Regions from separate parts of the Alcaligenes sp. SDU_A2 genome, predicted to be linked through region 3. Evidence: predicted binding sites of a transcription regulator. Region 3 holds the regulator's gene; each other region holds the start of a gene.
The links. Region 3 encodes NrdR, which represses ribonucleotide reductase genes. Its sites were predicted from a motif close to CACNANATNTNGTG; they were not measured.
Positions count from the first base shown of each region.

Region 1: the regulator NrdR is predicted to act here: its motif matches at 3,836-3,849, upstream of AADW57_RS16695 (ribonucleoside triphosphate reductase).
Region 2: the regulator NrdR is predicted to act here: its motif matches at 2,160-2,173, upstream of nrdA (class 1a ribonucleoside-diphosphate reductase subunit alpha).

Region 1 is NZ_CP151273.1:3,640,571-3,647,159, forward strand. It holds gene trpE (anthranilate synthase component I) at 1-742, shown strand, start outside; gene AADW57_RS16675 (aminodeoxychorismate/anthranilate synthase component II) at 781-1,344, shown strand; gene trpD (anthranilate phosphoribosyltransferase) at 1,350-2,384, shown strand; gene trpC (indole-3-glycerol phosphate synthase TrpC) at 2,381-3,181, shown strand; gene AADW57_RS16690 (HIT family protein) at 3,178-3,657, shown strand; gene AADW57_RS16695 (ribonucleoside triphosphate reductase) at 3,887-5,635, shown strand; gene nrdD (anaerobic ribonucleoside-triphosphate reductase) at 5,752-5,934, shown strand; gene AADW57_RS16705 (anaerobic ribonucleoside-triphosphate reductase activating protein) at 6,045-6,589, shown strand, end outside.
Region 2 is NZ_CP151273.1:3,062,626-3,069,214, forward strand. It holds gene nrdA (class 1a ribonucleoside-diphosphate reductase subunit alpha) at 1-2,062, opposite strand, end outside; gene recQ (DNA helicase RecQ) at 2,325-4,151, opposite strand; gene AADW57_RS14165 (hypothetical protein) at 4,161-5,288, opposite strand; gene AADW57_RS14170 (ClcB-like voltage-gated chloride channel protein) at 5,308-6,589, opposite strand, start outside.
Region 3 is NZ_CP151273.1:835,479-842,067, forward strand. It holds gene AADW57_RS03805 (M23 family metallopeptidase) at 1-1,079, opposite strand, end outside; gene tyrS (tyrosine--tRNA ligase) at 1,319-2,545, shown strand; gene AADW57_RS03815 (YbhB/YbcL family Raf kinase inhibitor-like protein) at 2,565-3,200, shown strand; gene glyA (serine hydroxymethyltransferase) at 3,383-4,630, shown strand; gene nrdR (transcriptional regulator NrdR) at 4,666-5,127, shown strand; gene ribD (bifunctional diaminohydroxyphosphoribosylaminopyrimidine deaminase/5-amino-6-(5-phosphoribosylamino)uracil reductase RibD) at 5,142-6,290, shown strand; gene AADW57_RS03835 (riboflavin synthase) at 6,413-6,589, shown strand, end outside.

The DNA.
Region 1 (6,589 bases), 850 kb from region 3:
CTCGCCGCTCTCGCTGTACCGCGCCCTGCGTTCGCTCAACCCCTCCCCCTACATGTACTTCTGGAATTTTGACGACTTCCAGGTCGTGGGCGCGTCCCCCGAAATCCTGGTGCGTCAGGAAGAACACATAGAACATGGCCGCCACAGCGAACGTGTCACTATTCGCCCCCTGGCCGGCACCCGCAAGCGCGGTGCCACCCCCGAAGCCGATGCAGCCCTGGCCGCCGAACTGCAGGCCGACCCCAAAGAACGCGCCGAGCACGTCATGCTGATCGATCTGGCCCGCAACGACATAGGCCGCATCGCCAAGACCGGCACCGTGCAGGTCACCGACACCATGACCATCGAACGCTATTCGCATGTGCAGCACCTGGTCTCGAATGTCTGCGGCGAACTGCAGGACGGCATGAGCCAGATGGACGTGCTGCGCGCCTCCTTCCCGGCCGGCACCCTGACGGGCGCGCCCAAGGTGCGCGCCATGGAACTGATCGACGAACTTGAACCGGTGCGGCGCGGTATCTACGGCGGTGCCGCCGGCTACCTGAGCTACTCGGGGCAGATGGACCTGGCCATTGCCATCCGCACCGGCGTCATCAAAGACGGCATGCTGTATGTGCAAGCGGCGGCCGGCATCGTGGCCGACTCCGACCCCGAAAAAGAATGGCAGGAAACCGAAGCCAAGGCACGCGCCGTTCTGCGCGCCGCCGAACAGGTGCAGTTCGGCCTGGACGAGCCCATCTAAGCCCTGATCGCAACCCTTTTCTGTCGGAGTACCCTCTCATGCTGTTCATGCTCGACAACTACGATTCATTCACCTACAACCTGGTTCAATATTTTGGCGAGTTGGGCCAGGAAGTCGTGGTGCGGCGCAACGATCAGGTCACCCTGGACGAAATCGATGCCCTGAACCCGGCACGCATCTGCATCTCGCCCGGCCCTAAATCGCCCGCCGAGGCTGGTTTGTCCGTGGCGCTGATCCAGCACTTTGCCGGCAAGAAGCCGATTTTTGGCGTCTGCCTTGGGCATCAGGCCATCGGCCATGCGTTTGGCGGGCGCATTGTCCGCGCCCAGGAAATCATGCACGGCAAAGTCTCGGCCATCAGCCACCAAGGCACCGATTTGTTCCAGGGCCTGCCCTCGCCCTTTAACGTCACGCGCTACCATTCACTGGCGATCGAGCGGGCCAGCCTGCCCGACTGCCTGGAAGTGACCGCACACACCGAGGATGGCGAAATCATGGGGGTACGCCACCGCGAACTGCCCATCTACGGCGTGCAGTTCCATCCCGAATCCGTGCTGAGCGAGCACGGCCATGCCCTGCTCAAGAACTTTCTGGATCTTTGACCACCATGAATACCATCACTCCTACCGAAGCACTGGTACGCTGCATCGAACACCGCGAAATCTTCCACGACGAAATGCTGCACCTGATGCGTCTGCTGATGCGCGGGGAAATGTCGCCACAGATCGCCGCCGCCTTGCTGATGGGCCTGCGGGTCAAGAAAGAAAGCGTGGGGGAAATTACCGCGGCCGCCCAAGTCATGCGCGAATTCGCCACCCCCGTCATCACACCAGACCCCAGCGAATTGCTGGACATGTGCGGTACCGGCGGCGACGGCTCCAACACCTTCAATATATCGACCGCCGCCATGTTTGTGGCCGCCGCCGCCGGCATCAAAGTGGCCAAGCACGGCAACCGCAGCGCCTCGTCCTCGTCAGGCAGCGCCGATGTGCTCGAAGCCCTGGGAGCCAGCCTGGTTTTTTCGCCCGAGCAAGTGGCCGCCAGCATCGAAGAAACCAATATCGGCTTCATGTTCGCCCCCGCCCACCACGGTGCCATGAAAAACGTGGCCGCCGTGCGCAAAGAGCTGGGCGTGCGCACCATCTTTAACATTCTGGGGCCATTGACCAATCCGGCCAGTGCCGGCAACCAGTTAATGGGCGTGTTTCACGCCGACCTGGTGGGCATCCAGGTGCGCGTCATGCAGCGACTGGGAGCCAAGCATGTCCTGATCGTGCACGGCAAAGACGGCATGGACGAGGCCTCGCTAGGTGCCGCCACGCTGGTCGGCGAGCTCAAAGACGGCCAGGTACGGGAATACGAAATTCACCCCGAAGATTTCGGCATGTCCATGACCTCGAACCGCAGCATCCGCGTGAACAGCCGGGAAGAATCGGCCGCTCTCATCATGGAAGCCCTGAATAACCAAGAGGGAACGGCTCGTGATATCGTTGCCCTGAACGCCGGACTGGCCATTTACGCGGCCAACCGGGCAGACTCCATCGAAAGCGGCCTGAAAATGGCCTTCGAGACCATCGCCAGCGGCGCAGCCCGAGAAAAACTCGAACAATTCTGCGCCTATACAAGGAAGTTAAACGCATGAACGACATTCTGGCCAAAATTCTGGACACCAAGAAATCAGAAGTCGCCACCGCCCGCCAGTTGCGCAGCGAATCGGATCTGCTGCGCGAAGCGAAGAACCGGAACGACCTGCGCGGCTTTGCCAGCGCCATCGAAGACAAGATCGCCCAGGGCAAGCCCGCCATCATCGCGGAGGTCAAAAAGGCCTCGCCATCCAAAGGGGTGATCCGCAGCGACTTTAACCCGACCGAGATCGCATCCAGCTACGCCGCGCACGGTGCCGCCTGCCTGTCCGTGCTCACGGACGTCAAATACTTTCAGGGGGCCTACGACCACCTGCGCCAGGCGCGCGCCGCCTGCGCCTTGCCGGTACTGCGCAAGGACTTCATTATTGATCCTTACCAGATCATCCATGCGCGAGCGTTGGGCGCAGACTGCATCTTATTGATCGTGGCGGCCCTCAGCCCCCAGCAGCTCAAAGAATACGAGACCATCGCCCACGAACTGGGCATGGATGTGCTGGTCGAAGTACACGATAGGGCCGAACTGGATACGGCACTGGAATTGCAGACCGGCCTGCTGGGCATCAATAACCGCAATCTGCGCAGCTTCGAGACCAGCACGCGCACCACGCTGGATCTGCTGCCGTTCATTCCTGCCGGTAAACGCGTGGTCACCGAAAGCGGCATCCACACCATCGAGGATGTTGCCGTGATGCGTGAACACGATGTGCAGGCCTTTCTGGTGGGCGAGGCCTTCATGCGCGAACCCGACCCCGGCGTGGCCTTGCAAAATCTGTTCTTCGGCCAGCCTGCATGAAGCAGGCCGCATGCCCCCTTTGCGCGTTAGAGCCCGACCAGTTGCTATGGTCGGGCGCAGGGCTGCACGTACTTAATGTCGCCGACAGCCCGTTTCCAGGCTATACGCGTGTCATCTGGCACGAACATAGTGCCGAAATGACGGACCTATCCCCCACGCAGCGCCAGCATCTGATGGATGCCGTCTATATTGTCGAAGAGGCCCTGCGCGCGCATCTGCAGCCCATCAAAGTCAATCTGGCCCAATTCGGCAACCAAGTGCCGCATCTGCACTGGCACCTGATTCCGCGCTGGCGCGACGATCCATTTTTCCCGGACTCCGCCTGGTCGCCTGCACCGACGCGCACGCCAGAACAAAATCTGGCATGGTCCGGGCAACACAAGACTCTGCTGGCACGCTTACCAGCCTATCACCAAGACCTGCAATCGGTGCTTCAAGCGCGCCTGGTCGATAGCCATCCGTCTGCCAGTAGCTAGCAAATAAAAAGCCCAGCGTCGCGCCGGCGCATGCCTGAGCCAAGTGCGCTGCGTGCCAGATGCCCCGGCCCATCTACATAGCCCTGATCAGCCCCTGCCCAAACGCCAGGGGCTGACGGCCATGCAAAATTAATCTGGATCAAATCTAACAAAGAAAGTCCCGCACCCTGCTTGAATACACTACATATAGTGCCTAGCATTACATAAACCACTATATGTAGAGAAATTCATGAACACCAGGGCAGCCCCCGATGCACTGCAAAGACCAGTGCCGCAGATCGATATCATCCGCTCGGTCACCGAATACCTGGAACGCCAGGACTGGCGCGTCAATGCCAATGCCAACCAGGGCTATTCGCTGGGCGGTCTGATCTTGAACACATCGGGCAAGATGATCGCCAATTACTGGCTCAGCCACGTCTACCCCGAAACCATAGGCCAGGCCCATCGCCAGGCCGACCTGCACATTCACGACCTGGATATGCTTTCGGGCTACTGTGCCGGCTGGTCGCTGCGCATGCTGCTCACCGAAGGCCTGAATGGCGTGCCCGGAAAGATCGAGTCCGCCCCGCCGCGCCATATGTCCAGCGCCGTGGGTCAGATCGTCAACTTCCTGGGCACCCTGCAAAACGAATGGGCCGGGGCCCAGGCCTTCAGCTCTTTTGACACCTATATGGCTCCTTTTGTGCGCAAAGATGCCATGAACTACACCCAGGTGCTGCAATGCATGCAGGAACTGATCTACAACCTGAATGTGCCATCACGGTGGGGCACGCAAACACCCTTCACCAATCTGACCTTCGACTGGATCTGCCCCGAGGATCTCCGCGCACAAGTGCCGCTGATCGGCGGCCAGGAAATGCCTTTTTGCTATGGCGATCTGCAAAGCGAAATGGACATGATCAACCGCGCCTACATCGAAGTCATGACGCAGGGCGATGCGCGCGGGCGGGCTTTTACCTTCCCCATTCCCACCTACAACATCACGGCCGACTTCGACTGGCACAGCCCCAACGCGCAGCGCCTGTTCGAGATGACGGCCAAATACGGCCTGCCTTATTTCCAGAACTTCATCAATTCCGAACTCAAGCCCAATATGATCCGTTCCATGTGCTGTCGCCTGCAACTGGATCTGCGCGAACTGCTCAAACGCGGCAACGGCCTGTTCGGCTCAGCCGAGCAGACCGGTTCGCTGGGCGTGGTCACCATCAACTGCGCGCGGCTGGGCTATCTGCATCGCGGCGATGCGCCAGGGCTGTTCGCGCGGCTGGACCACTTGCTGGAGCTGGGGCGCGACAGCCTAGAAATCAAGCGCCGCGTCATCCAGGAACACATGGACCAGGGCTTGTTTCCCTACACCCGGCGCTACCTGGGCACTTTACGCAATCACTTCTCTACGCTGGGTGTGAACGGCATCAACGAGATGATCCGCAACTTCACAGACAATGCGCACGATCTGACCACCCCCTGGGGCCACGATTTTGCACTGCAATTGCTCGATCATGTACGCGCCCGGATGGTGCAGTTCCAGGAAAGCACGGGCCATATGTACAACCTGGAAGCCACGCCCGCCGAAGGCACCACCTACCGCTTTGCCAAGGAGGACCGCGCCCGCTGGCCAGACATTTTGCAAGCCGGAACGCCGGACATGCCCTACTACACCAACTCCTCGCAATTGCCAGTGGGCTTTACCGACGACCCCTTCGAGGCCCTGGAACGCCAAGACGAACTACAACGAAGATACACCGGCGGCACTGTGCTGCATCTATACATGACCGAACCGCTGTCCAGCGCCAACGCCTGCCGCACCCTGGTGCAGCGCGCCCTGAGCCGCTTTTCCCTACCGTACATCACCGTCACGCCCACATTCTCCATCTGCCCCAAGCACGGCTATCTGCCCGGCAAGCACACATTCTGCCCGCATTGCGACGCAGACCTCCTGGCACGCAGGCAAGCCGCTTGCCAACACGGGCACTAGGCACCCGTTCCGCTGTGCCCGCAACCCGCGTCTGTGCATCCACGCATCCCACCAACACACGCAACCCCGATCGTTTTCTTTTTTTCCGGTCATCCGGATTTTTACTGGAGCTTTCTATGACAGACCCAAGCCTCGTCCTGACGGATGCCGAACGCCAACCTTGCGAAATCTGGACGCGGGTCATGGGCTATCACCGTCCTATGTCCTCGTTCAATATCGGCAAACAGGGCGAATTTCACGAACGCCGCTATTTTACGGAGTCGAATGCGGACCTGCCTGCCCCGATACCGACAGCCTGAATCACCCCTCTTTTCTTTCACCTGACGCAGCATGGGCCAATCAGGCCCGCGCTGCGATGACTGCCTTCCCCGTGGCCACGCTACGCAGCCACACCGCCGGAAAGATTGGCATGACGCACACCCGCTCACACAGACAGGCCACAGCACGCGCACCGCTAAAAATAGGCGGCCTGGTTCCCTTCACAGCCACGGACTACCCAGGCCATCTGGCCGCCGTCATTTTTGTGCAAGGCTGTCCCTGGCGCTGCGGCTACTGCCACAACCCGCATCTACAGGAACGCCCCCCCCACAGCCCGCTGGACTGGCAGACCATTCTGGATTTTCTGCGCCGACGAGACGGCATGCTGGACAGCGTGGTATTTAGCGGCGGCGAACCCACGATGGACCCAGCCTTGGAAGCGGCCATACACGCCGTACGCGAATTAGGATTCAAGATCGGACTACATACAGGCGGAACACACCCGCGCCGTTTACGCGACATCTTGCCCTGGGTGGACTGGGTAGGGCTGGACATCAAGACCGACTTCCAGAACTACGACAAAATCACTCGTGTACACAACAGCGGCAACGCAGCCAAAGACAGCTTGCAGGCCCTGCTGGATGCCGGTGTTTCGCTGGAATGCCGCAGCACCATACACCCGCAACTGCACAGCCC
Region 2 (6,589 bases), 1.4 Mb from region 3:
GCATAATGCCGACCAGCTTCAGATAGCTCTCGTTGCCGGGCATGCGCCAGAGCAGTTCGTACTGATCCTTTAGCTGCTCGAAGTCAGGCACCACCTGACGCAAAATGCCGTCCTTGGACTGTTTGACGGAGACCAGCCCACGCGGTGGCTCGATACCATTGGTCGCATTGGCGATCTGACTGGAGGTTTCGGAAGGCATCAAAGCCGTCAAGGTGGAGTTACGCAAACCGTGCTTGACGATGTCGGCACGCAAGGCTTCCCAATCCAGATGCAGCGGCTCGTCGCAAATACCGTCCACATCTTTTTTGTAGGTATCGATCGGCAGCAGGCCAGCGGCATACGTCGTTTCGTCAAAGGCCTTGCAGGGGCCGTATTCACGGGACAATTGCACCGAGGCTTTTAGCAGATAGTACTGGATGGCCTCGAACGTGCGGTGCGTCAGGCCCAAAGCGGCTGGATCGGAATAGCGGGTGCCGTTCTTGGCCAGATAATAGGCATAGTTGATGACGCCCACACCCAGAGAACGACGCTTTTCGGTGGCGCTCAATGCCGCCTTGACCGGGTAGTCCTGGTAATCCAGCAGCGCATCCAAAGCCCGGGTGATCAGGTCGGCCAGGCCGTCCAGTTCGTCCAGCGACTCCAGCGCCCCCAGGTTGAAGGCCGACAAGGTACACAGCGCAATCTCGCCGTCCGGGTCGTTCAAATCATTCAAGGGCTTGGTAGGCAGCGCAATTTCCATGCACAGATTGGACTGACGCACAGGAGCCACGTCCGGGCGGAACGGACTGTGCGTATTGCAATGGTCCACATTCTGGATGTAGATGCGGCCGGTGCTGGCACGCTCTTGCATCAGCAGGGAAAACAGTTCCAGCGCGGGCAGGCTGCGCTTGCGAATGGCCGGGTCCTGCTCGTAGAGCTCGTACAGGCGCTCGAACTCGTCCTGATCGGCAAAAAACGCTTCGTACAGGCCGGGCACATCGTGCGGCGAGAACAGCGTGATGTGGCTGCCCTTGATCAGACGCTGATACAGCAAGCGGTTAATCTGCACACCGTAATCCAGGTGACGGATACGGTTTTCTTCCACGCCGCGGTTGTTCTTGAGCACCAGCAGGGTTTCGACCTCCAGGTGCCACAAAGGATAGAACAAGGTGGCGGCACCGCCGCGCACACCGCCCTGGGAGCAGGACTTGACGGCAGCCTGGAACATCTTGAAGAAAGGCAGGCAGCCGGTGTGCTGGGCTTCGCCGCCGCGGATCTCGCTGCCCACGGCGCGGATGCGTCCACCGTTGATGCCGATGCCAGCGCGCTGCGATACGTAACGCACAATCGCGCTGGTGGTGGCGTTGATGCTGTCCAGGCTGTCATCGCACTCGATCAGCACGCACGAACTGAACTGGCGCGTAGGCGTGCGAACGCCCGCCATGATAGGCGTAGGCAGGGAAATCTTGAACTGCGAGACGGCATCGTAAAAACGCTTGATGAAGGACAAGCGGGTCTGCGCCGGATACTTGGCGAACAGGCACATGGCCACCAGCACATACAGGAACTGGGGGCTTTCGTAGATGCGTTTGGTGACCCGGTTCTGAACCAGATACTTGCCTTCGAGCTGCTTGACGGCGGCGTACGAGAAATTCATGTCGCGCCAGTGATCAATGTACTGATCGAGCTCGTCAAATTCGGCGCGGCTGTAATCAGCCAGCAGATGCGGGTCGTAGCGACCGTCCTCGGTCAACTGCTGGACATGATCGTACAGAGCGGGCGGCTCGAATTGCCCGAAGGCGATCTTGCGCAGATGGAAAATAGCCAGCCGGGCAGCCAGATACTGGTAATCGGGCGTGTCTTCGGAAATCAGGTCGGCTGCCGACTTGATGATGGTCTCGTGGATGTCGCTGGTGCGAATGCCGTTGTAGAACTGAATATGCGAGCGCAACTCGACCTGCGACACCGACACATTATTGAGTCCTTCCGCGGCCCAGTCAATGACGCGATGAATTTTGTCGAGATTGATCGGCTCTGTCCGGCCATCCCGCTTGGTGACCATCAATTGTTCGGTTTTTTGCATGGTGAGTCTCGGAAATCAGATATAGATACGTGCACACTTGACAAAACGCCAAGCTCCACCCCTGGGCACCACATCTAGTGAAGGATAGCCTGAATTCTACTACATATAGTGTTTCAAGTTGGCGCTGTTTTCACTTCAAAATGCAACACCATTGATATAGGCTTCAATATCAACGGTTTGTGCGCCCTGTCGGCCGACTGGAAAAAAGGCGCAGCGCCTGTCAAGAAAAACCCGGCTCAAACCGGGTAAATAATGCGGCCTGCTATTGCGGATGGATCTCCTGCACACAGCGCAGCAACGCTTCCCCATAGGCCTCGCGCTTGCGCACCCCTATGCCGGTGATATGTTCCAGATCGGTCTGCGAACGTGGGCAGCGCACGGCCACCTCGCGCAGCGTCGCATCATGAAAAATGACGTAGGCCGGCACGCCGTGTTCTTTGGCCGTGGCGGCACGCCAGACACGCAACGCCTCGAAACGCACCTGCTGCTCCGGCTCCAGGGCCGGACCCTGGTTGGCCTGCCCGCGCGTGCGATGCGCAGCCGGGCCGCGCGACACGGTTTCGCGGCGCAACATCAAGGTGCGTTCACCCTTGAGCACCTCGCGGCTGGCGTCGGTCAACAGCAAGGTGCCATAGCCTTCGGTATCGACCGCCACCAGATTATGAGCCAGCAACTGGCGCAGCACGCCCCGCCAGGCCTGGTCGGACAAATCGGTGCCCACGCCAAATACGGTCAGGCGATCATGTTCGTTTTCCTTGACTCTGTCGGTCAGTTTGCCGCGCAGAATGTCAATCAGATGCCCTGCCCCGAAACGCTGGCCCCGTTCGCGCCAGAGCCGATAAATAGTAGACAACATTTTTTGGGCGGCCACCGTGCCATCCCAGGCCTGCGGAGCCTCCAGGCAGGTGTCGCAATTGCCGCAAGGCTCGATCTGTTGCCCGAAATAGGCCAACAATCGCTGACGGCGGCAGGAGATCGTTTCGCACAAGCCCAGCATGGCGTCCAAGGCCTGCCCCTGCTGACGGCGATGCGCCGCGTCCCCCTGCGACTCGTTGATCATGCGATGCAGTTGCACCACGTCCTGTAAACCATAGGCCAGCCAGGCCGTGGCCGGTTCGCCATCGCGTCCTGCCCGCCCCGTTTCCTGATAATACCCTTCCACCGATTTGGGCAGGTCGATGTGAGCGACAAAGCGCACATCCGGTTTATTCACCCCCATGCCGAACGCAATGGTGGCCACCATGACCACCCCTTCCTCGCGCAAGAAACGCGCCTGATTGGTGGCCCGCAACTGGGCATCCAGACCGGCGTGATAAGGCAAAGCATTGATGCCATTGCGGCACAGAAAGTCCGCAGTCTCATCGACTCGCGCACGCGACAGGCAATACACAATACCGGCCTGCCCGGCATGCTCCTCGCGAATAAAATTCAGCAGTTGCTTGCGCACCTCGTTCTTTTCGATGATGCGATAGCAAATGTTGGGACGGTCGAAGCTGGCGACAAAGTGACGCGCATCCTCCAGTTTCAGGCGCTGGGCGATCTCCACCCGCGTGACTTGATTCGCAGTGGCCGTCAGGGCCACGCGCGGCACCTGCGGCCAACGCTGCGCCAGCAGGTCCAGGCCCAGGTACTCCGGCCGGAAATCATGCCCCCACTGCGACACACAGTGAGCCTCGTCGATGGCAAACAAGGAAATAGTGCCGCGCGCCAACAAATCCAGGCAACGGTCGGTCAGCAAGCGCTCGGGGGCCACATACAGCAGGTCCAGTTGCCCGGTCAAAAATTCGCGCTCGACCTCGCGGGCGGTCTGCCAGTCCTGAGACGAGTTCAGATAAGCCGCATTCACGCCCAGTTCGGTCAGGGCATCGACCTGATCCTGCATCAATGCGATCAAAGGCGATACCACTATGCCCGTGCCAGGACGCACCAACGCGGGGATCTGGTAGCACAGGGACTTGCCGCCTCCGGTGGGCATCAGCACCAACGCATCGCCCCCCTGGATCAGGGTTTCGATGATTTCGTGCTGGAACCCCCGAAAACTGTCGTAACCGAAAACTTCCTGTAGAACGTCAAGTGCTGACTGGGCCATGCCGCCTGCTTAAAAAATCGGAACAGAAAAACGCAAAGCCACATTGGACTGACGGCTTTCCAGATGACGGCGGGCCTGCAAACCCACCCTGAGGCTGGGACTGTACCAGAACTGCTGCGACACCCCAACATAGCGGTTCACGCCACCGGCCAGGGGGTGCTGCACCTCGTACTGTGTGTTCAATTCGCCCCAACGGCGCAGAGGCACCGTCGCTCCCAGCACCTGCCGACGACTGGCAGCGGCCATTTTCATACCCTGGTAACGGCTTAGATCGACAAAGCGATCCTGATAGCGCTCACCCCGCCATTCCAGGCGCAAATCATCCAGCACATCCATGCCATAGGCCGCCTGATAACGCCAACCCTGACCCAGCGAATGGGACGCCCGCGCCACGCTGGCCTGCCACACGCCCCAATCCGGCGAGCGATAGGTGGCTCCTACCCCGGTCATGGAAAAATCGCGGGCACTTTCCATTTGCGCGTCCACGCTCGTATGGGTGGCGACATCAGTGCTGACAAGCAAGCTGCCGGCCGTGGCACCGTAGACCAGATCGCCATTGTCGCGGTTGCCGGTGGCATCCAAGGCGCCAAGAGCCAGCGCATAACGCCAAGGACCGCCCGGTCCCTGCTCGAACGCCTGAGTCAGATTGACCCCGCCCATAGACACTGGCTGCGCCCAGTCGGCACCGGCGATCGTGTCGTTGCCCAAGGTCAGCTCCAAACCCTGCTCACCCACGTAGCGCCAATTGCGCTCGCCAAAGACCCAGACCTGGTCGGCGGAACTACGCAACCAGCGTGCCCGCCAGAGCGGCGATGACTGCCTGCTGTATTGAATGGAGCGGGCAAGACTGGCCGTTTCCGAACCGGCAAGACTAAGATCGGAAAACGACAAAGCTGGGGTCGTGTCGTATGTAGGTTGCGCGTCGTCCTGCCACTGAGCGGGATCAAAGAACGGGGTCGGAGGCGGCAGCTCCTGAGCAGGAACCGCTTGGGCCTCCTGAACCCCATACACCTGCGTAGAGGACAGGCGCTCCAAGCCCATGCTGTTCTGCGCGGCGACGGCCGGACCGAACAACATGCCAGTCAAACAGAACATCAGCACCCCCGCAGACACATGGGCGCGAACTAGGATGTGCATGATTACAAAAACCAGAAAGTCAGCGGCGGGCGTCCAGCATCACTTCGCCGCTGGCGTCCAGCGAACGCTTGATGGCCGAATATTTTTCCAGCACGGCGGATTTATAAACCACGCCGATCAGCCGACCGGAGCCATCGCCATTGAGCACCGGCAGGCGCTCACCCAGAAAGTGTACAAAATGCTCCTGTGCTTCATCCAGGCTCATGTCGGGATAAAGCGTCTTGACAAAGTCCATGCGCAAAATGTCTCCTACCAAACGCTGTTGGGCATCGTTGTCATCAAGCAACATGCGGGTCAGATCCTGCTGCGCGATCACCCCTTGGTAAACCTGATGCTCGTCCACCACATACAGATAGCGCACGGGGTACTCCAGGAACATCTGCAAGGCCTCGCGCACCTGCGTAGTAGTACTGACCACCGTATCGGCAGGCCGGATCAGCTCAGCCAGCGTGGTGTGACGTAACTTGTGGCGCAGCAGCGCATCGCGTTCGCGCACCAAAGTAACCTCGTACATGGCCACTTCGGCCACGGCGCGCGACACAAAATAAGCCATGACACAGGCTACGATCAGAGGCAGCACCAGTTGGTAGCTGAGCGTCATCTCGAACAGCATCAAAATAGCCATGAAGGGCGCGCTGGTCGCCGCGCCCAGAAAGGCACCCATGCCTACCAAGGTAAACAGATACAGCGGCACATCCAGGCCGGGCAAGAGCATCAGGGTCAGCTTGCCGAACAAAGTACCGAAGGCCGCGCCCACAAAGATAGCCGGCGTGAACACGCCGCCCACCGCGCCCGAGCCCACCGTCAGCCCGGTGGCCAGCACCTTGAAAAACAACATCAACAATACGGCGTGCCAGGCCCAGTCGCTGTGCAACATGGACGACACCACGCTGAAACCATTGCCGGCCACGCGCGGCACGAACACCAGCAACAATCCCAGCAGCAGGCCGCCCAAAGTCAGACGCAACGGAAGTCCCAGACCCGTACGCTTGAAAAGACTGCGCGACAGATTCATTAATTTCAGAAAGGCGGGGGCCGCCACGCCGATCAAGGCTCCCAGGACCAGAAACGGCAGGATATCCATGCCGCCGATGGCCTGAATGCCCGTCATTTCGTAGGGCGCGTGATAATCGCCCAATGTGCGCATCGTGATATGGGCGCTGACCGCTGCCATCAAAAGCGGGCCGAAGCTGCTCATGCTCATGGTGCCCAGCACGATTTCGGCCACAAACACGGCACCGGCAATCGGCGCGCCATAGGCGGCGGCCACCCCGGCTGCCGCGCCGCACGCCACCAGCAGG
Region 3 (6,589 bases):
AGCGTGGTGAACTCGCCGTGGTGTTTAAGGATGATGGTGTTGCCGTAGCCGTTCTGGCGGCCGATGAAATCGACAACGCCGTCGGCCGTGGCATGAATGGGCGTGCCGTTGGGCGCGGCGTAATCGACGCCGTTGTGATTGCGCCAGCCGCCGTGGACTGGGTGGCGGCGTCCGCCAAAGGTGGAGCTGATGCGGGAAAATTTCAGGGCAGTGCGCAGGAACGCGCCTTTGAGGCTTTTGCCGCTGAAGTCGTAGTAGCCGCCACTGCTGTTTTCGGGTTCAAACCAGGCGGCCTCGTGCGCCGTGCCTTGGTTGACGAATTCCACTGCCAATAAACGGCCTGCACCGACTTCCTGACCTTCGTGACCGTAGGACTCGTAGACCACCCGGAAGCTGTCCCCTTTGCGCAGATCCTTCAGGAAGTCGATCTTGCTGCCCAGTACATCGGCCATCTGCAATGTGATGGCATCGGGAATGCCGGCCTGGTCGGTCGCGCCGAATAGCGAACTGTTGATTTCAGCCTGGGCTACGCGCACCTGGGTCTGGGCCTGATCGCTCAGTTCCTGGGCGGTGAAGCCGTCCTGGCCGTCGGGACGCACTTCCAGCCAGCGCGCCACCCCGCCGTCGGCTTGTTCCGAGTAAGGCGTGTGCTTATAGCGCAACCACAGCAACGTGCCGTTGGCGTCCAGGGCTGCTTGCAGGGTGCGTCCTGGATACAGTTTGTAAATAGAACGCGCCTGTTTGTCGTGGGTCAGAAATTGCAGCAGCCCTTCTTCATTGATGTTCATGCGCTGCAAAAGGGCGGCCAGCGTATCACCCCGACGTATGCGGGTTTCGGTGACATAGGCCTGCGAATCCTGGGTTTGCAGCACGGTCAGGTCGGCAGGCAAGGTCAAGGTGCTGCGTGCCTGGTAAATCAGGGGTTCGGGGCTGCCGGGCATGACCACGGCCAGGGCACCGGCCGCGGCAAACGAGCCAAGGGCGGCGACGATCAGTCCGGCGCGGATGAAAGGGGCTCGACGAAGTCGAGGCTGGTGGATGTCAAGGGGTGGGGAGGAGCGTTTCCCTTTGCTGAACATAAAACCAGAACCTTGAGGTGCGTACGGATCACGGCCTTGCCGTTGGCGGCTGACTGCGTGTACTGGGCGGACAAAAAGACATTCCTGCCCGGTAGAAGCGGCCTGTGCGGGAATGATAAGATAATTCGGGATACGAATCCTTGCCGAAACTCAAGCGCGGCTCGTAATAGCAGGCTATCCTAGCGTATTAGGCTGTATTTTTCGAGCATTTTTACTTTTTAGTTTGTCACCAGATTGTTATGTCATCCCCATCAGAGCCCATTTCCCCGGACGTCCTTGCCGATCTTGCCATTGTCAGACGCGGTTGCGACGAATTGCTGGTCGAATCCGAGTTTGCACGCAAGCTGGCGCGTAGCCGCGCGACCGGCCAGCCTTTGCGCATCAAGCTAGGCTTGGACCCGACCGCGCCGGACATTCACCTTGGGCACACCGTGGTCCTGAACAAAATGCGTCAGCTTCAGGATCTGGGGCATACCGTCATCTTTCTGATTGGCGATTTCACCTCCACCATCGGAGATCCCAGCGGGCGCAACAGCACCCGCCCGCCGCTCACGCCTGAACAGGTCGTGACCAATGCCAAGACCTATTACGATCAGGCTGCTCTGGTGCTGGACCCGGCGCGCACCGAAGTGCGTTACAACTCCGAATGGTGCGACAAGCTGGGTTCGCGCGGCATGATTCAGCTGGCCTCGCGCTATACCGTTGCCCGCATGATGGAACGCGACGACTTCACCAAGCGCTTCAAGGCCAATCAGCCCATCTCGGTCCACGAATTTCTGTACCCCTTGCTGCAAGGCTACGATTCAGTTCAGCTCAAGGCGGACCTGGAATTGGGCGGCACCGACCAGAAGTTCAATCTGCTGGTCGGGCGCGAACTGCAAAAAGAATACGGCCAGGAGCAGCAGTGCATCCTGACCATGCCGCTGCTGGTGGGGCTGGACGGCGTAGAAAAAATGTCCAAGTCCAAGGGTAACTATATTGGCATCAGCGAGACGCCGGACTCCATGTTCGGCAAACTCATGTCCATTTCGGATTCCCTGATGTGGCGTTATTTCGAGCTGCTGTCCTTCCGCTCTCTGGACGATATCGCTGGCTTGCAGCGTCAGATCGACGAAGGCCGCAATCCGCGCGACGTCAAGGTGGAACTGGCTCAGGAAATTGTTACGCGCTTTCATAACGCCAAGGCCGCCGAGCAGGCGCTGGAAAATTTCGATGCCCGTTTCCGTCGTGGCGAAATGCCCGAGGACATGCCCGAAGTGACCGTGGCCGGCGAACGCGGCCTGCTCAAGGTCTTGCGCGAAGCGGGTCTGGTGGCCTCGGGCAGCGAAGCCCAGCGCAATGTAGAGCAGGGCGGCGTGCGCATCGATGGCGAGCGCGTGGACGATAAAGGTTTGCAACTGGAGCCGGGCAGCTATGTGCTGCAGGTGGGCAAGCGCAAGTTTGCCCGCGTCACCCTGACCGGCTGATTGAACGTGGAGGTCTGCAATGAAACTGCGCAGTGATTCTTTTCAGGACCAGGGCGTCATTCCCGAGCGTCTGGCGTTTTGCCGCTACGATGCCCAGTCCCGCGTCGCCCTGGCGGGTAACGCCAACCCGCATCTGACCTGGTCGGATGCGCCTGGACAGACCGAATCCTATGTGGTGATCTGCCACGACCCAGACGTTCCCAGCCGGCCCGACGATGTCAATCAGGAAGGCCGCGAGGTGCCGGCCGATCTGCCCCGAGTGGATTTCTTTCATTGGGTGCTGATCAACGTCTCGGCGGATGTTCACACGCTGGCCGAAGGCTCTTACTCCAAAGGTATTACACCAAGGGGCAAGGCCGGGCCGCTGGCCTTGGACGGCACGCGTCAGGGCGTGAACGACTACACCTCCTGGTTTGCCGCTGACCGTGACATGAATGGGGACTACTTCGGTTACGACGGGCCTTGCCCTCCCTGGAACGATGCCTTGCCGCACCGATATGTGTTTACGGTCTATGCGCTGGATATCGCCGAACTGCCGCTGGAAGGCCGCTTTACCGGGCAGGATGTGTTGCGTGTCATTGAAGGCCATATCCTGGCCAAAGCCTCCATTACCGGCATTTACACCCTGAATCCGCGCTTGCTGGGGCAATCCTGATTCGTACGGCGGATTCCTTGAAAAATCTTCATGTTTTCTTGAGTCCGCCCGCAGCCACTTTATTTTTTTCCGGATTTTGCGTGGTTTCCGGCCTGAAAGCGGCCGGGTAAGGCGGAATGCGCTGCATCCGCGCTAAAATGCTGCTTTCTTGTTTGCTTCCACTTAAACCGTTAGGAACCCTCATGTTTGACCGTTCTGCCACTCTCGACAAAGTCGATCCCGAACTCTGGGCCGCTATCCAAAAAGAAGACGTGCGCCAGGAGCAGCACATCGAGTTGATCGCCTCTGAGAACTACACCAGCCCCGCCGTGATGCAAGCCCAGGGTACGCAGCTGACGAACAAATACGCAGAGGGTTACCCCGGTAAGCGCTACTACGGCGGTTGCGAGTACGTGGACGTTGTGGAGCAACTGGCCATCGATCGCCTGAAAGAGCTGTTCGGTGCCGAAGCTGCCAACGTGCAACCCAATTCCGGCTCGCAGGCCAACCAGGGTGTGTACATGGCCGTGCTCAAGCCCGGCGACACCGTATTGGGCATGAATCTGGCCGAAGGCGGCCACCTGACGCACGGCTCGCCCGTCAATGCCTCGGGTAAGCTGTATAACTTCGTCTCCTATGGCCTGAATGCCGACGAAGAAATCGATTACGACCGCCTGGAGCAACTGGCCAAGGAACACAAGCCCAAGCTGATCGTGGGCGGCGCATCCGCGTACGCCCTGCGCATCGACTTCGAGCGCATGGCCCGTATCGCCCACGAAAACGGCGCACTGTTCATGGTGGACATTGCCCACTACGCCGGCCTGGTTGCCGGTGGTGCCTACCCCAATCCCGTGCCCCACGCCGACTTTGTGACTTCGACCACCCACAAGTCTCTGCGCGGTCCACGTGGCGGCGTCATCATGATGAAGGCCGAGCACGAGAAGGCGGTCAACTCCGCTATCTTCCCTGGCATCCAGGGCGGTCCGCTGATGCACGTTATCGCCGGTAAGGCCGTGGCGTTCAAGGAAGCGTTGGAGCCCGAATTCAAGACCTATGCCGCCCAAGTGGTCAAGAACGCCGACGTGCTGGCCCGTACGCTGGTGCAGCGCGGCCTGCGCATTGTGTCCGGCCGCACGGAAAGTCACGTCATGCTGGTGGACCTGCGCTCCAAGGGCATTACGGGCAAGGTGGCCGAAGAGGCGCTGGGCAAGGCACACATCACCGTCAACAAGAACGCCATTCCAAACGACCCGGAAAAACCGTTCGTCACCAGCGGCATCCGTTTGGGCACGCCTGCCATGACCACGCGTGGCTTTACCGAAGCCGAAGCCGAGCAGACTGCGCACCTGATTGCCGATGTTCTGGACAATCCGCATGACGAAGCCGTGCTGGCCGACGTTCGCCGCCGCGTGCACGAACTGACTGCCAAGCTGCCTGTGTATTCCAATTAATTTGCCCGGAGCGGGCCGCAAGGCCCGCGATTTTAATGAAGTGTCCGTTCTGTCATCATGCCGATACCCAGGTGATCGATTCCCGAATCACCGAAGAAGGCGACGCCATCCGGCGGCGGCGTAAATGTTCGGCTTGTGAACGACGTTTCACCACGTACGAGCGCTCTGAACTGAGTTTGCCCGTGGTGGCCAAGCGCAATGGCACGCGTATGGACTTCGATCCTGCGCGCTTGCGCGCCAGTATGGGCGTTGCCTTGCGCAAGCGCCCCGTGCCCATGCAGCAGGTCGATGCCGCCGTGCAGCGCATCGAAGAAAAGCTCCAGCTTCGGGGGGAACGCGAAGTTTCATCCGAAACCATCGGTGAATTGGTCATGGCTGAACTCAAACAGCTCGATCAGGTGGCGTATGTGCGCTTCGCTTCGGTCTATAAGAGCTTTAAAGATATACGCGAGTTCGTGCAGGCCATCGACGAAATGAACGAGCCCGGCGGCTCCTGATCATGGGGGCTGCCATGCTGGATCAAGACGATTACGACTGGATGCGGCAGGCCTTGGCGCTGGCCGAGCAGTCGCTTTATATTACTGCGCCCAATCCGCGCATTGCCTGCCTGATCGTGCGCGAGGGACGTTTGCTGGCCAGCGGCGTGACCCAGCAGGCGGGCGGACCACACGCCGAAGTCATGGCGTTGCGCCAGGCCCGCGAGAACGGCGTGGATGTGGCGGGTGCTACTTTTTATGTCACCTTGGAACCGTGCAGTCATCATGGCCGCACGCCGCCTTGCGCCCAGGCGCTGGTAGAGGCGGCACCGGCTCGTGTGGTCGTGGCTATGCATGACCCCAACCCGCTGGTGGCCGGGCGTGGCTTGGCCTTGTTGCGCCAAGCGGGCATTACGGTCGATGGCCCGCTGTGCGTGGAGCAGGCGTTGCAAGTCAATGCCGGATTTTTTGCCCGCATGACCCGCGCCAGACCGTGGCTGTGGCTCAAGATGGCCGCGTCACTGGATGGCCGCAGTGCCTTGCCCGATGGCCGTTCGCAATGGATCACCGGCCCTCAGGCCCGCGACGACGGTCATCATTGGCGTGCGCGCAGTTGCGTGGTGCTGACCGGAATAGGCACGGTGCAGGCCGACAATCCGCGTCTGAATGTGCGCGCCGTCGATACCCCGCGTCCACCCATCAAGGCGGTGCTGGATACGCAGCTCAGGCTGGACCCGGCGGCGGCTTTGCTGGATGGCACGCCGTGCTGGGTGTTCAGCCACCGGCGCGATCCACAGCGCGAAGCGCAGTTGGCCGATCGCAATGCCCAGGTCATACCCATGCCTTTACGGGACGGGCATGTGGATGTGCGCGCCGTATTGGATTGGATGGCCGGGCAGCAGATCAACGAAGTGCATGCCGAAGCGGGAGCCCGCTTGTCCGGTGCATTGCTGGACGCCGCCGTGGTGGATCAACTGCTGATGTATGTGGCACCCAAGATTCTAGGGCATGGGCGTGGCGTGGCTGATATTGCCGCGCTGTCCGGCTTGGATGCCGTGCAACCATTTGAATTTACCGATCTGCGTTTGCTGGGACAGGACGCGCGTCTGTTGGCGCGGCAGCGCGAACATTGGGCCGCGCTGCTGCACGCGGTGGGCGGGGCAGATCAGCGCAACGAATACTGATTCCCTTTGGTCTGTGCCGGTCTCGTGATGGCTGGCTTTTCTCGGGCAAGGCGGGATGGATGGGACGCCCCAGGCGTTCATGCATATCAGCGGCGACGCTATTTTTTTGCAAGAGGCTTATTGTGTTTACAGGTATCGTGGCCGCCGTAGGCCGAATCACCGAAGTTACCCCTTTGCTGCAAGGGCAGGACGATGCAGGCGTGCGCCTGCACATCCACGCTGGTGGCCTGCCTTTGAATGAAGCACGCCTGGGCGATTCCATCGCCATTCAGGGAGCGTGCATGACGGCGGTCGAACTG